Cytobacillus luteolus: one gene and its partner. Each later gene encodes a partner of the first gene's protein in a complex. Links are inferred from orthologs where the notes say so. Each region holds a gene or a part of one and is shown in the gene's direction. Other genes may lie near its edges.

Region 1 (8,217 bases):
CATAAATTGATTTATGTGACCTCAGTTTGGCTATTTCACCATTTGGAGGGCTCATAAACTAATTTATGTGACATCGGTTTGGCTGTTTCACCATTTTAGGGCGCATAAACTAATTTATATGACTAACAACTATAGTTATATAAGATCCCCAATCAAAGATTGATGTGAAAAAAGTAACCTCTATAACTTTACACAAAACATACTCATAACACATCAGGTAAATCTTTCTTCCCGCTTCTGTGGATACTTTTTTCGACATTTTTTTCTATCCACAACAGTTATCGACAACCTTCACACATCATCTTGTGTTGTGGACATTTTTTTTCCACAAGGTGTAGTGATTGTGGATAAGTTTCTAAAAACCATTGCCTAGTAAGGAAATATTTGATATTATATTTGTGTTTTCACACTTTATAAATTACTCCTGTATTTATCCTTATCCACAGATGTGGATAACTTGTGGACACTTTTTTCACAAGGTGGATAAATACTTGTCCACAAAAAGTGAATTTTGTCGAAAAGATACTTTTCTTCTATAATAAATAGTTATTCACAATTATCGGCAAATGTATTTTTATAACTCGTTATTCATCCAGTGAATACGCTTGTACAAAACCTATACAACCGTCTAATACAGACACCATTCTGAGTAAAAGGAGGGAAAAATAATTGGAAAACATCTCTGATTTATGGACGAAAGCTCTTAGTGAGATTGAAAAAAAACTTAGTAAACCCAGCTTTGAAACCTGGCTTAAATCAACAAAAGCTCATTCACTACAGTCTGATACACTAACGATCACTGCTCCAAATGAGTTTGCTAGAGATTGGCTTGAATCAAGATACTTACATCTGATTGCAGAAACAATCTATGATTTAACTGGTGCTGAGTTAAATATTAAATTTATTATTCCCCAGAATCAGTTAGAAGAAGAATTTGAACTTAAATCACCTGTCAAAAAAGTATCTAAACAAGATGATGAACCTACTGAATTACCACAAAATATGTTAAATCCAAAATATACGTTTGATACATTTGTTATAGGTTCAGGTAACCGATTTGCTCATGCAGCTTCCCTTGCTGTAGCTGAAGCGCCAGCCAAAGCTTATAATCCACTTTTTATCTATGGTGGTGTTGGACTAGGTAAAACTCACCTTATGCATGCAATTGGACATTACGTGATAGACCATAATCCGAATGCTAAGGTTGTCTACTTGTCATCTGAAAAGTTTACAAATGAATTCATTAACTCAATCAGAGACAATAAAGCTGTCGATTTCCGAAACAAGTATAGAAGTGTGGATGTTTTACTTATAGATGATATTCAATTTCTAGCAGGAAAAGAACAAACACAAGAGGAATTTTTCCATACTTTTAATACACTCCATGAAGAAAGTAAACAAATTGTTATTTCAAGTGATAGACCTCCTAAGGAAATTCCTACTCTAGAAGATCGACTTCGCTCTAGGTTTGAATGGGGCTTAATTACTGATATAACACCTCCTGACTTGGAAACAAGGATTGCCATTTTACGTAAAAAAGCGAAAGCAGAAGGTTTAGATATCCCTAATGAAGTGATGCTCTACATTGCTAATCAAATTGATACAAATATCCGTGAACTTGAAGGTGCACTTATTCGTGTTGTTGCTTATTCATCTCTTATTAATAAAGATATAAATGCTGATTTAGCAGCAGAAGCATTGCGGGATATCATACCAAACTCTAAACCAAAAGCTATTACAATCTTTGAAATTCAAAAAACGGTAGGACAGCATTTTAATATAAAACTCGAAGATTTCAAGGCGAAAAAACGTACAAAATCAGTCGCTTTCCCTAGACAAGTTGCTATGTATCTTGCCAGGGAGTTAACCGACTTTTCATTGCCTAAAATTGGGGATGAATTTGGTGGACGAGACCATACTACTGTTATTCATGCTCATGAAAAGATATCGAAGTTAATTGAAAGTGATGCCCTACTTCAAAAACAAGTAAAAGAAATTCATACTCAGTTAAAAGGCTAATTATTTTTTTCTTGGATAATGTGTATAACTTGAGTTTATTTACACACAGTCTGTCCACATGTGGATAGGCTGTGTTTCCTTTGAAAAGTGAGGGTTATCCACATTTCCACAAGCCCTACTATTACTTCTACTATTTTATTAAAAAAATATATATATTCAGCTACGCGTTTTTTAGACCGGTTAAGGAGGATTTTTTTTATGAAATTTATTATTCAAAAAGACTATCTAGTACAAAGTGTTCAAGATGTAATGAAAGCAGTCTCATCTAGAACAACAATTCCAATCCTTACAGGAATTAAAATAGTTGCTACAACTGAAGGTGTGACACTTACTGGTAGTGATTCAGATATATCCATTGAATCTTTTATTCCAGCAGAAGAAGCAGGAAGTGAAATTGTAGAAATAAGGCAGCCTGGAAGCATTGTGTTACAAGCACGTTTTTTCAGTGAGATCGTAAAGAAACTTCCTAAAGATACAGTAGAAATCGAAGTGCAAAATCACCTTTCAACAGTGATACGCTCAGGAAAAGCTGAGTTTAACCTTAATGGTTTAGACGCAGAAGAATACCCTCACCTACCACAGGTTGAAGAAGAGAATATGTTCCGTATACCGACAGATCTATTAAAAAATATGATTCGTCAAACGGTATTCGCAGTGTCCGTCTCAGAAACACGCCCTATCTTGACAGGTGTAAACTGGAAGGTTGAAAGTGGACAATTACACTGTACTGCAACAGATAGCCACCGTTTAGCTATGAGAAAAGCAAGTATCGAAATGGAGAATCAAGATACTTATAATGTGGTTATTCCTGGGAAAAGTTTAAATGAATTAAGTAAAATACTAGATGACACAAATGAATTAGTAGACATTGTTATTACAGAAAACCAAGTACTATTTAAAACAAAGCATTTACTATTCTTCTCACGCTTACTTGATGGGAATTATCCAGATACATCAAGACTAATTCCAAATGAAAGTAAGACAGATGTTGTCATTACAACAAAAGATCTACTTCAGTCAATTGACCGAGCTTCTTTATTAGGTGAAGGTAAAAATAATGTTGTAAAACTATCAACGTTACCTGAAGGAGTTATTGAAGTGTCTTCGAATACACCGGAAATCGGAAAAGTAATTGAAGAAATTCAAAGCCAATCGATTGAAGGAGAAGAATTAAAAATATCCTTCAGTGCTAAATATATGATTGATGCTTTAAAAGCCCTTGATAGTACAGAGATTAAAGTAAGTTTTACTGGTGCGATGAGACCATTTTTACTACGTTCAATCGATAATGACTCTGTATTACACTTAATACTTCCAGTTCGAACTTTTTAAGCCATTTAATTTTTAATAACTTAAGCTACTAGGAAAAGAAAATAAAACCTAGTAGCTTTCTTTTCTATAGCATGATTATTTAGTAAAATAGAAATAGTGATAGTTAATCTAGTTTACGGAAAAAATAATCTAGAGCACGAGCTAGTAAGACCGAAAGTAACGCTATCTGTCATTGTGACCGAACCAAAAGAAATGAAAGTAGGCGATTTAATGGCAAAAGAAATCGAAATTTCTACAGAGTATATTCCTTTAGGTCAATTTTTAAAATTAGCTGAAATAATCCAGACCGGTGGAATGGCAAAATGGTTTCTGAGTGAGCATGAAATATATGTAAACGGAGAACCTGAGAATCGACGCGGAAAAAAACTTAGAAATAATGATATTATAGATATACCAGGATTTGGTACTTTTATTGTGAAAGCATAAGTGGGTGAACCCCTTTGTATATTAAAGAGTTACAATTAACAAACTATCGAAATTACCCGAAGCTAGAAGCTGAATTCGAAGACAAGGTCAATGTTATTCTTGGTGAAAATGCCCAAGGAAAAACAAATGTAATGGAATCTATTTATGTTCTTGCTATGGCTAAGTCTCACAGGACATCCAATGACAAAGATCTCATTCGCTGGGAGCAAGAGTATGCTAAAATAGAAGGTAGGATTCACAAACGCATGAGTCCTCTATCATTACAGCTTGTTGTCTCCAAAAAAGGCAAAAAGGCAAAAAGCAATCATTTAGAGCAAAAGAAACTAAGTCAATACGTCGGCAGCATGAACGTTGTCATGTTTGCTCCTGAGGACCTTAACCTAGTTAAAGGTAGTCCTCAGGTAAGGCGACGATTTATCGATATGGAAATTGGCCAAGTGTCACCGGTTTATCTTCATGACCTTAGCCAATTTCAAAAAATTCTTGGGCAACGAAACCAATATTTAAAATTACTTCAGATGAAGCGACAAACTGATCAAACGATGTTAGATGTACTAACAGAACAGTTGATCGAAGTAGCTGTAAAAATAGTTACAAAGCGCTTTGAATTCTTAAGATTGTTACAAAAATGGGCTGAGCCTATCCATAATGGCATTAGTAGAGGCCTAGAAACACTAGAAATTATGTATAAACCCTCAGTAGAGGTATCAGAAGAAGGACAATTGTCGAAAATAATAGAAGCATATGAAGAAAAGTTTGCTAAAATAAGAGATAGAGAACTAGACAGAGGAATTACGTTAGCGGGTCCACACCGGGATGATTTAGCTTTTAATGTGAACGGTAAAGATGTTCAGACATATGGATCACAAGGACAACAACGTACAACAGCACTATCTTTAAAACTTGCAGAAATTGAATTGATTTATTCTGAGATTGGCGAATATCCAATTCTTCTTCTAGATGATGTACTATCTGAGTTGGATGATTATAGACAATCGCATCTACTCAACACAATACAGGGGAAAGTTCAAACCTTTGTTACGACTACCAGTGTTGAAGGGATAAACCATGAAACATTGAAGCAAGCAGCAACTTTTACAGTAACGGCTGGTGAAATGACAAAGCTAAAATGAGGTGATGAATTGTTCATTCACTTAGGGGAAAATGTCATCGTTCGATCGTGTGATGTCATTACGATATTGGATAGGCAATTATTAAAATCTTCATCTATCGTAAATGAATTTTTAGATATACAGAAACACCAAATTGTCGAACTAGCCAATGGTGATACGAAATCAGTAGTAATTACTGCTGATAAGATTTACTTTTCACCACTGTCTACTAGCACGTTAAAGAAACGTGCACAGCATGTCAATGAGCTAGAGAAGGTTTTTGAAGAAGAATTAGCAGAGTAAGATAACTTTTTTAATTGGAATAGGTTTTGTCAAATGAAAGTGTGGGTGGTATAAGTGGCAATGGATCAAAAAGAAATGAATCAACAACCAGCATACGATGAAAATCAGATACAAGTCCTAGAAGGCTTAGAGGCTGTTCGTAAACGCCCTGGAATGTATATCGGTTCAACTAGTAGCAAAGGACTTCACCATCTTGTTTGGGAAATTGTAGATAATAGTATTGATGAGGCATTGGCTGGTCATTGTGATGAGGTTAATGTATACATTGAAGAAGACAACAGCATTACAGTTAAAGATAACGGCCGTGGTATTCCTGTTGGGATACATGAAAAAATGGGAAGACCAGCTGTTGAGGTAATTTTGACTGTACTTCATGCTGGTGGAAAATTTGATGGTGGTGGTTACAAGGTTTCTGGAGGTCTACATGGTGTAGGTGCATCCGTTGTAAATGCTCTATCAACATCTTTAGAGGTTCATGTTTATCGTGATGGTAAGGTTCATTATCAAAAGTTTGAACGTGGAGTACCGGTAGGAGATTTACAAGTCATTGGGGAAACAGACCGTACAGGTACAACAATTAACTTTGTTCCAGATAGTGAAATCTTTACTGAAACACTTGTATACGAATTTGATATATTAGCAAATAGACTTAGAGAACTTGCATTCTTAACTCGTGGTGTAAAAATAACCATTGAAGATAAAAGAGAAGAAAAAAAGCTAAAAGAATATTTCTATGAAGGCGGAATTAAATCTTATGTAGAGCATTTAAACCGCACAAAAGAAGTGATTCACGAAGAACCAGTATTCGTTGAAGGTGAGCGTGAGGGAATTGTTGTAGAGGTAGCTTTACAATATAACGATAGCTACACTAGTAATATATATTCTTATGCAAATAATATCCATACACATGAGGGTGGAACTCACGAATCAGGTTTTAAAACAGCACTAACACGAATCATTAATGACTATGCAAGAAAAAGCAATATTTTTAAAGAAAATGATGCAAATCTTAGCGGAGATGATGTTCGTGAAGGATTAACAGCCATCATTTCTATAAAACATCCTGACCCACAATTTGAAGGTCAAACGAAAACAAAATTAGGAAATAGTGAAGCTAGAACAATCACTGAAGCTGTCTTCTCTGATAAATTTGAAGCGTTTCTACTAGAAAACCCTTCTGTTGCTAGAAAGATTGTTGAAAAAGGGGTCATGGCTGCACGTGCAAGGTTAGCAGCGAAAAAAGCACGTGAATTAACTAGAAGAAAAAGTGCGCTTGAAATCTCAAGTCTTCCGGGTAAACTAGCAGATTGCTCTTCAAAAGATCCTGCCATTAGTGAAATATATGTGGTAGAGGGTGACTCTGCAGGTGGTTCAGCGAAGCAAGGACGTGACCGTCATTTCCAAGCAATCTTACCTTTAAGAGGAAAAATTCTTAATGTAGAGAAAGCACGTTTAGACAAAATCTTATCAAACAATGAGATTCGTACAATTATTACAGCGTTAGGTACTGGAATTGGTGAGGACTTTGATATTGCAAAGGCAAGATATCACAAAATCGTTATTATGACGGATGCGGATGTTGACGGAGCACATATTCGAACACTGATACTAACTTTCTTCTACCGTTATATGAGAAAAATTATAGAACAGGGCTATATCTATATTGCTCAGCCGCCTTTATATAAGATTCAAGCGGGTAAACGAGTTGAATATGCCTATAATGAAAAACAATTAGAAGAACTTTTAGCCGACTTCCCTGCTACACCTAAACCTGGTATTCAGCGTTACAAAGGTCTTGGAGAGATGAATCCAGGTCAGCTTTGGGAAACGACAATGGATCCAGCTACAAGAACACTTCTTCAAGTTAATCTGCAGGATGCAATGGAAGCAGATGAAACGTTTGATATATTAATGGGCGATAAAGTAGAACCAAGACGTAATTTCATTGAAGAAAATGCTAAATACGTTAAAAACTTAGATATCTAAATGTTTTGCAGGATAGAAACTCTATCCTGTCTTTTACATAAATCGAACAATAAATTCTGTACCCTAAATAAGGGAGGTCTAACATGTCTGAAACGCAAAATCCCCAAGTAAAAGAAATAAATATAAGTCATGAAATGAGGACTTCATTTTTAGACTATGCAATGAGTGTTATAGTATCTCGTGCCCTTCCTGATGTACGTGATGGTTTAAAACCAGTACATCGTCGTATTCTATATGCGATGAATGACTTAGGAATGACATCTGATAAAGCCTTTAAAAAGTCAGCACGTATTGTTGGTGAAGTAATTGGTAAGTATCATCCACATGGTGACACGGCTGTATATGATTCCATGGTACGTATGGCGCAAGATTTCAACTTCCGTTATATGCTCGTTGAAGGTCATGGAAACTTTGGTTCCGTAGATGGAGATCCTGCTGCAGCTATGCGTTATACAGAAGCACGTATGTCTAAAATATCGATGGAACTTATTAGAGATATTAATAAAGATACAATCGACTATAGAGACAACTATGATGGTTCAGAAAGAGAACCTGTGGTACTTCCTGCAAGGTTTCCTAACTTGCTAGTAAATGGTGCAGCAGGTATTGCTGTTGGAATGGCTACGAATATTCCACCACATCAACTAGGAGAAGTGATTGATGGTGTACTAGCTGTTAGTAGAGATTCTGATATTACTATTTCCGAATTAATGGAAATTATTCCGGGTCCTGATTTCCCTACTGGAGGTCAAATCTTAGGAAGAAGCGGTATCCGTAAAGCCTATGAAACTGGGCGTGGATCAATAACGATCCGTGCAAAGGTTGAAATAGAGACGAAAAGCAATGGTAAAGAAGTAATTATCGTTAGAGAACTTCCATACCAAGTTAACAAAGCAAAGTTAATTGAGAAAATCGCAGAATTAGTTCGTGATAAAAAAATCGAAGGGATTACTGACCTTCGTGATGAATCAGACCGAAATGGAATGCGTATGGTTATTGAGGTTCGAAAAGATGCAAATGCAAATGTGCTTTTAAACAA
Region 2 (7,026 bases), on another replicon or contig:
ACAATTCAGTGAAGAAGAGTTGTGCATTTTTCTTCGTCAATATATGATAGTAGAGTATACATAGAGGTTTTATTAGAAAGGATGAACGTTACAAATGACACATACTATTGAAGATTTGGCAATTGGTTCGATTCGTACACTATCAATTGACGCGATTGAAAAGGCAAATTCAGGTCATCCGGGAATGCCGATGGGTGCCGCGCCTATGGCATATTCACTATGGACACAACACATGAACATTAGTCCAAGCAACCCTGAATGGTTTAATCGTGACCGATTTGTATTATCTGCTGGCCATGGTTCAATGTTACTTTATAGTTTATTACACTTAAGTGGATATGAGCTTTCGATTGACGATTTAAAAGGATTCAGACAATGGGGTAGTAAAACGCCTGGACATCCTGAATTTGGTCATACCCCTGGAGTAGATGCAACAACTGGTCCACTTGGACAAGGTATTGCGATGGCGGTTGGTATGGCGATGGCAGAACGTCACTTGGCTAAAACCTATAATAAAGAAAGTTTTGAAGTAGTTGATCATTTTACATATAGTATTTGTGGTGATGGTGATTTAATGGAAGGTGTTTCTGCTGAGGCTGCGTCACTAGCTGGCCACCTGAAATTAGGAAAATTAGTTGTTTTATATGATTCAAATGACATCTCTTTGGATGGGGATTTAGATCGCTCATTCTCAGAGAGTGTTCAGAAGCGTTTTGATTCATATGGCTGGCAATATATCCGTGTAGAAGATGGAAATAGTATTGAGGAGATTTCAAGGGCAATTGAAGAGGCAAAAGGGGATCTATCCCGTCCTACTTTAATTGAAGTTAAGACTACAATTGGATACGGATCGCCAAACAGAGCTGGTACATCAGGAGTTCATGGCGCACCTTTAGGAGTAGATGAGACAAAACTTACCAAAGAAACCTACAATTGGACTTTTGATAATGATTTTCATGTTCCTGAAGAGGTTTACTCACATTTCCATTCAACAATCCTTGAGCCAGGTAAAAAGAAAGAACAAGAATGGAATCAATTGTTCTCTCAGTATAAAGAAAAATATCCCGAGCTAGGTAATCAATTAGATGCAGCGATTTCCGGAAAACTACCAGAAGGCTGGGAAACTCAATTACCCACTTATGAGGTAGGAAAGAGCCTTGCTTCGCGTGCATCCTCTGGTGAAGCATTAAATGCTATCGCCAATCATGTTCCACAATTCTTTGGGGGATCAGCAGACCTTGCTGGATCTAACAACACAATGATTAAAGGTGCAAATGATTTCACTCCAGAAGATTATAGTGGCCGTAACATTTGGTTTGGTGTTCGTGAGTTTGCGATGGGTGCTGCTCTTAACGGAATGGCACTACATGGTGGGGTGAAAGTTTATGGAGGTACATTCTTCGTATTCTCTGATTACTTACGACCTGCTATTCGATTGGCTGCTTTAATGAAACTTCCGGTTACTTATGTATTCACACATGACAGCATTGCAGTTGGAGAAGATGGACCTACTCATGAGCCTATTGAGCAGCTTCCTTCATTGCGTGCAATGCCACACCTTGGAGTTATTCGTCCAGCAGATGGTAATGAAACAGTTGCTGCTTGGAGATTAGCTGTGGAGTCAACGGATAAGCCAACCGTACTAGTCCTAACGCGTCAAAATTTGCCGACACTTCCTGGTACAAGGGAAAAGGCCTATGAGGGTGTTAAAAAAGGTGCTTATGTTGTTTCAGAGGCACAAAATAATAACCCTGAAGGGATTTTACTCGCTTCTGGTTCTGAGGTAAATCTTGCGGTCAGCGCTCAACAAGAACTAGCAGGCCAGGGAATTCACGTATCAGTTGTAAGTATGCCTTCATGGGATCGTTTTGAACAACAAACTCAAGAATATAAAGACTCAGTAATACCTAAGTCAGTTAAAAAACGTCTTGGAATTGAAATGGCATCATCGCTTGGCTGGGAAAAGTATACTGGTGATGAGGGGGAAGTGCTGGCAATTAATGACTTTGGCGCTTCCGCTCCTGGACCGAAAATTATGGAAGAGTATGGATTCTCAGTGCAGAATGTTGTAGCACGAATGAGAAAAATTTTAAATAAATAGGATTTCCTTTAAAAAGTGCCAATTATTACTTACATTAAGCATGTTTAAATCAAACGGACCTTGATGATAGAGTAAATAGTTGGCACTTCTTTCGCTTTCGGGTGTTTTCGACAAAAGTAGTGCTATATTTTCTCCATTTTCAGACAATATCAATTTTTCTTGTCCTGTATAATGGAAGTACTATACATTACCGGGGAGCGATGGGAATGCGACGATATCATATTTATTTGATAGAAGAGGAAATTGCTAGTCATTATTTCGGTCGTGAAACGAAAATTTATGAACTTTTCCGTGAATGTGAAAATGCTGAAAATAAACATAAGGCTCAATTACGAAAGCAAATCGACTATGTGACTAGACCAATTCCTACTTTACATATCCACCAATGTATTGATAGCCTTTTAAGAAAACGAACAGATTACCTGAATGAGCGAAATGTACATAAACTGATGATAAATAGTAACAATAGTGAGGCGAGACTAGTAGTACATGACCGATATCTTTTGCTAGAGTCATCTGGCAGTTATGAAGCTGAAACCATTTTCTTTGAAGTATTAAGAAAGTATGACTCCTGCTTTTTGGCGATGGATTTCACATTACAACGCCATGGTTGGTTAAACCCTATTAAAGAAAGAAAATTTGTGTGAAAACATGTTATAAAATATAGAGAAATTAGTAAACAAATATTGTATAATTACACTTGGTCTAGTACACTGTAATGTAGACAACATGAAGGAGGAAGAAATATGGGTATTTGGGTACCGATTCTAGTAGGTATTCTAGCACTTCTTGCTGGGGTAGCCCTAGGATTTTTCATTGCACGTAAATACATGATGAACTACTTAAAGAAAAATCCACCGATCAATGAGCAAATGCTTAAGGTAATGATGATGCAAATGGGAATGAAACCATCGCAAAAGAAAATCAATCAAATGCTAAAAGCAATGAACGGTCAAATGGATAAGTAAGATGGACAGGCACTCGTCACTGAGTGTCTTTATTTTTTTCTTTCTTGTTTTCTAAATATTTGATAAACTATTTAAGCGTTTAAAAGTTGTTGTGGGGGAAAGTTTATGCGAGTTTTTAAAGATTTAATGTGGTTTTTTAAACAAGAAAAGAAATCGTACTTGATAGGAATTTCTTTATTGTGTGTCGTAGCTTTATTAGAGCTAGTCCCTCCATTTGTCATTGGGAAGGTCGTAGACTTAATTGTTGAAGGTCAGTTAACAACGAAGATTCTTACTAACTGGCTTGGACTATTGTTGGTTGTAGCAACTACTGTTTATATCGTTCGATTTTTTTGGAGAATTATGCTATTTGGGGCTTCAGTTAGGTTAGCTCGATTGTTAAGAGAAAAATTATATAGCCACTTCACTAAGATGTCTCAATCCTTCTACCAAAGGCGTAGAATTGGTGATCTTATGGCCCATTCGACCAACGATATTCAAGCTGTTCAGCAGACAGCGGGTGCAGGTGTACTGACCTTGGTCGATTCTTTAGTTACTGGTGGATTTGTATTAATTATGATGGCTGCAACGATTAGTTGGAAGCTTACACTCATTAGTTTAATTCCAATGCCATTAATGGCACTATCTACAAGTTGGTATGGTACATTGTTACATAAACGATTTCATAAGGCTCAGGAGGCTTTTTCATCTTTAAATGATAAAGTTCAGGAAAGCGTAAGTGGTATCAAAGTGTTAAAAACGTTTGGATATGAGCAGGATGATGTTGATTCTTTTCGTGAGGAATCCGCTGAAGTTGTTAGAAAGAATATGAAAGTAGCTAAAATTGATGCCTTATTCGATCCGACAATTTCATTGATTGTGGGGTTCTCTTTTTTCCTTGCAGTTTCCTTTGGTTCTTATTTTGTACTTACTGATGAAATGACATTAGGCCAACTTATTTCGTTTACAACATATTTGGGTTTATTAATATGGCCAATGTTAGCTTTCGGATGGCTGTTTAATATTGTTGAACGTGGGAGAGCCTCCTATGATCGTGTTTCTAGCCTTTTAAATGAGAAGGTAGATATTAAAGATAGTGAAGAAGTATTGAATGAACAACCTTCCGGTAATATTATCTATGCTATCAAGGAATTTGCTTTTTCGGACGAACAGATCACCTTAAATGATATACAAATAACGTTAAGACAGGGTGAGACATTAGGGATTGTTGGTAAGACAGGTGCAGGAAAGACAACACTGCTTAAACTATTAATTAGAGAGTTCGAAGGGTATAAAGGAGAAATAACATTTGGTAAGCATTCAATTTCTACTTATTCATTAGAAGCATTAAGAAAAGGAATCGGTTATGTCCCACAAGATCACTTCTTATTTTCTGCAACAATTGCTGATAATATAGCTTTTGCTAAACCAAATGCAACCTACCAAGAGATAATACAGGCAGCAGAACTTGCTTCAATCCATGAGGATATCGTCAGTTTTACAGAAGGTTACGAGACAATGGTAGGAGAAAGAGGTGTTTCTCTTTCAGGTGGACAAAAACAGCGTATATCCATCGCTAGAGCACTTATAGTAAATCCAGAGGTTTTGATACTAGACGATTCATTGTCAGCAGTTGATGCAAAAACAGAAGAAATGATATTATCTGCCCTAAAACAAACGAGAGAGGGTAAAACAACTATTATCACATCTCATCGTTTAAGTGCTATTGCGCATGCAAATGTAATAGTTGTATTAGAAGATGGTAGAATTGTTCAAAAGGGCACACATGATGAATTAATGAATGAACAAGGATGGTATAAAGAAATGTATCATCGTCAACAATTAGAAGCACTTGTAGAACATGGAGGTATGTGATCATGAATAAAACATTAACTTCAAAACAACAACGACAAGTGCTTTTTCGACTTCTTTCCTATACAAAGAAATATAAGAAAGAGTTTTTCATTGCGTTTACACTTTTATTAATAGGAACGATAGGTGAGATAATAGGGCCTATATTCGTGAAGGTTTTTATAGATGATTACTTAACTCCAAGAAATATAGAGGCACAACCACTAATTATATTGGGTGTTTCATATATCCTTGTCCATTTTATTAAGGTTATTGTTAACTATTTTCAGTTAGTAAAATTTCACGAAATATCATTAAACATTATTCAGGATTTACGGATTGATGTCTTTACTAAGGTTCATGCATTGGGCTTAAAGTTTTTTGATAAAACACCAGGAGGCAGCATTGTTTCTAGAGTAACAAATGATACAGAAGCAATAAAAGATATGTTTATAAGTGTAATAGCAACCTTCGTGCAAAATGCTGTGTTGTTAATAGGTGTATTTATTGCAATGTTTATCTTGAATGTTAAATTAGCATTCTTTTGTTTATTTCTGATTCCGGTTATCTTTCTCATTATGAAAACTTATCGACATTTTAGTTCAAAATTTTATCAAGATATGAGGGAGAGGCTTAGTCAATTAAATGCAAAGATAAATGAGTCCTTGCAAGGGATGGCAATTATTCAAGTATTTAGACAAGAACGACGTCTCCAAAAAGAATTTGATGAAATAAATGAAGCTCATTATAAAGCTGGGATTAAAAATATCAAGCTAGATGGTTTATTATTAAGACCCGCTATTGATTTTGTTTATATTCTTGCACTAATACTGGTATTAAGTTTTTTCGGAATAACTTCGATTAATAATGTCGTAGAAATAGGTGTCCTATATGCATTTGTAAACTATTTGGAAAGATTTTTTGAACCCATTAACCAAATGATGATGCGACTTTCATTATTACAGCAAGCAATTGTTGCATCTGATCGTGTGTTTTCACTTATGGATAATGATGAATTAGCTCCAGTGAAGGTTGGAAAAGAAAATCCTAAGATTGATACTGGAACTATTGAGTTTAAGAATGTAAGTTTTTCATATGATGGTAAGAGAGATGTGTTGAAAAACATTTCGTTTAGTGCAAAAAAAGGTGAAACGATTGCCTTAGTTGGGCATACGGGTAGTGGGAAAAGTTCAATTATCAATTTATTAATGCGCTTTTATGAGGTTGACCGTGGTGATATTTTACTAGACGGTCATTCGATAAAGAGTTTTAAAGATGATGAGTTAAGGAAGCATACTGGATTAGTTTTGCAGGATCCGTTTTTATTTGTTGGTACAGTCAAGGAAAATATACGATTATTTAACAAAGATATTACGGACGAAGAGATTGAAGAAGCGGCGAGGTTTGTTCAAGCAGATTCGTTTATTCAGAAACTACCTAATCAATATGACTATCAAGTTACTGAGCGGGGATCAACATTCTCGAGTGGTCAGAGACAGCTCATTGCTTTTGCAAGAACGATAGCTGCGCTTCCTAAGATTCTCGTATTAGATGAAGCTACAGCTAGTATTGACACAGAGACAGAAGAAGCTATACAAATTGCACTAAGGAAAATGAGAGAAGGAAGAACAACCATTGCGATCGCACATCGATTGTCAACTATTCAAGATGCAAATGAAATCCTAGTATTACATCAGGGAGAAATTGTTGAACGTGGTACACATCAAGAACTGTTATCTATAAAAGGACTTTATTATAAAATGTATCTTCTACAAAATGGACATCCAGATGGTTTGGAAAAGGTTGTTGGAGAATAGCAAAGGAAAAAAAGAAAGCCTCTTATGTATTTGAGAGGCTTTTTTGTCTGAAGTTTGAATAATTATTATATTGATTTAGTAATGCATCCAATTCTTGACTATGTTTAATAGAAATGGAAGAAGATAGTCCGTTTTTAAGGACAATATCAATAAGTTCGGCTCTTTTTTGTTCTATGGTTGCAAGCATTTCAGTTTTTGTCACAACAGCCTGTCCCTTCATCTTAAATCTATGTAATTATTATACTGTAAAATGGTAATTAATTCAAAGGAAAAAAGCTGGTAGATTTTAATAGTATTCCAGTATATATCA

What was found.
Region 2: the proteins of dnaA (region 1) and sirA are in contact, whole or in part, in a crystal structure (PDB 4TPS), measured with the Bacillus subtilis proteins. The link is inferred for Cytobacillus luteolus from one-to-one orthologs.

Annotation. Positions count from the first base shown.
Region 1 is NZ_JAGGKM010000007.1:3,364-11,580, reverse strand. What follows is about bases 1-2,844. They hold dnaA (chromosomal replication initiator protein DnaA), read left to right. Parts: upstream 1-669; coding sequence 670-2,019; downstream 2,020-2,844. Other genes in these bases: dnaN (DNA polymerase III subunit beta), read left to right, coding at 2,218-2,844. Outside these bases: more of dnaN, read left to right, coding at 2,845-3,351; S4 domain-containing protein YaaA, read left to right, coding at 3,562-3,777; DNA replication/repair protein RecF, read left to right, coding at 3,792-4,910; extracellular matrix regulator RemB, read left to right, coding at 4,920-5,192; gyrB (DNA topoisomerase (ATP-hydrolyzing) subunit B), read left to right, coding at 5,268-7,178; gyrA (DNA gyrase subunit A), read left to right, coding at 7,262-8,217. UniProt on the Bacillus subtilis protein: Plays an essential role in the initiation and regulation of chromosomal replication. ATP-DnaA binds to the origin of replication (oriC) to initiate formation of the DNA replication initiation complex once per cell cycle.
Region 2 is NZ_JAGGKM010000002.1:228,533-235,558, reverse strand. The notes cover bases 1,325-4,027. They hold sirA (sporulation inhibitor of replication protein SirA), read left to right. Parts: upstream 1,325-2,307; coding sequence 2,308-2,748; downstream 2,749-4,027. Other genes in these bases: J2Z26_RS05995 (ABC transporter transmembrane domain-containing protein), read left to right, coding at 3,175-4,027; J2Z26_RS06000 (YneF family protein), read left to right, coding at 2,848-3,069; tkt (transketolase), read left to right, coding at 1,325-2,101. In the rest of the region: more of tkt, read left to right, coding at 95-1,324; more of J2Z26_RS05995, read left to right, coding at 4,028-4,923; J2Z26_RS05990 (ABC transporter ATP-binding protein), read left to right, coding at 4,926-6,716; J2Z26_RS05985 (aspartyl-phosphate phosphatase Spo0E family protein), read right to left, coding at 6,739-6,903. UniProt on the Bacillus subtilis protein: Inhibits DNA replication initiation during sporulation, preventing overinitiation and thus enforcing diploidy; probably the main regulator of sporulation replication initiation under Spo0A control.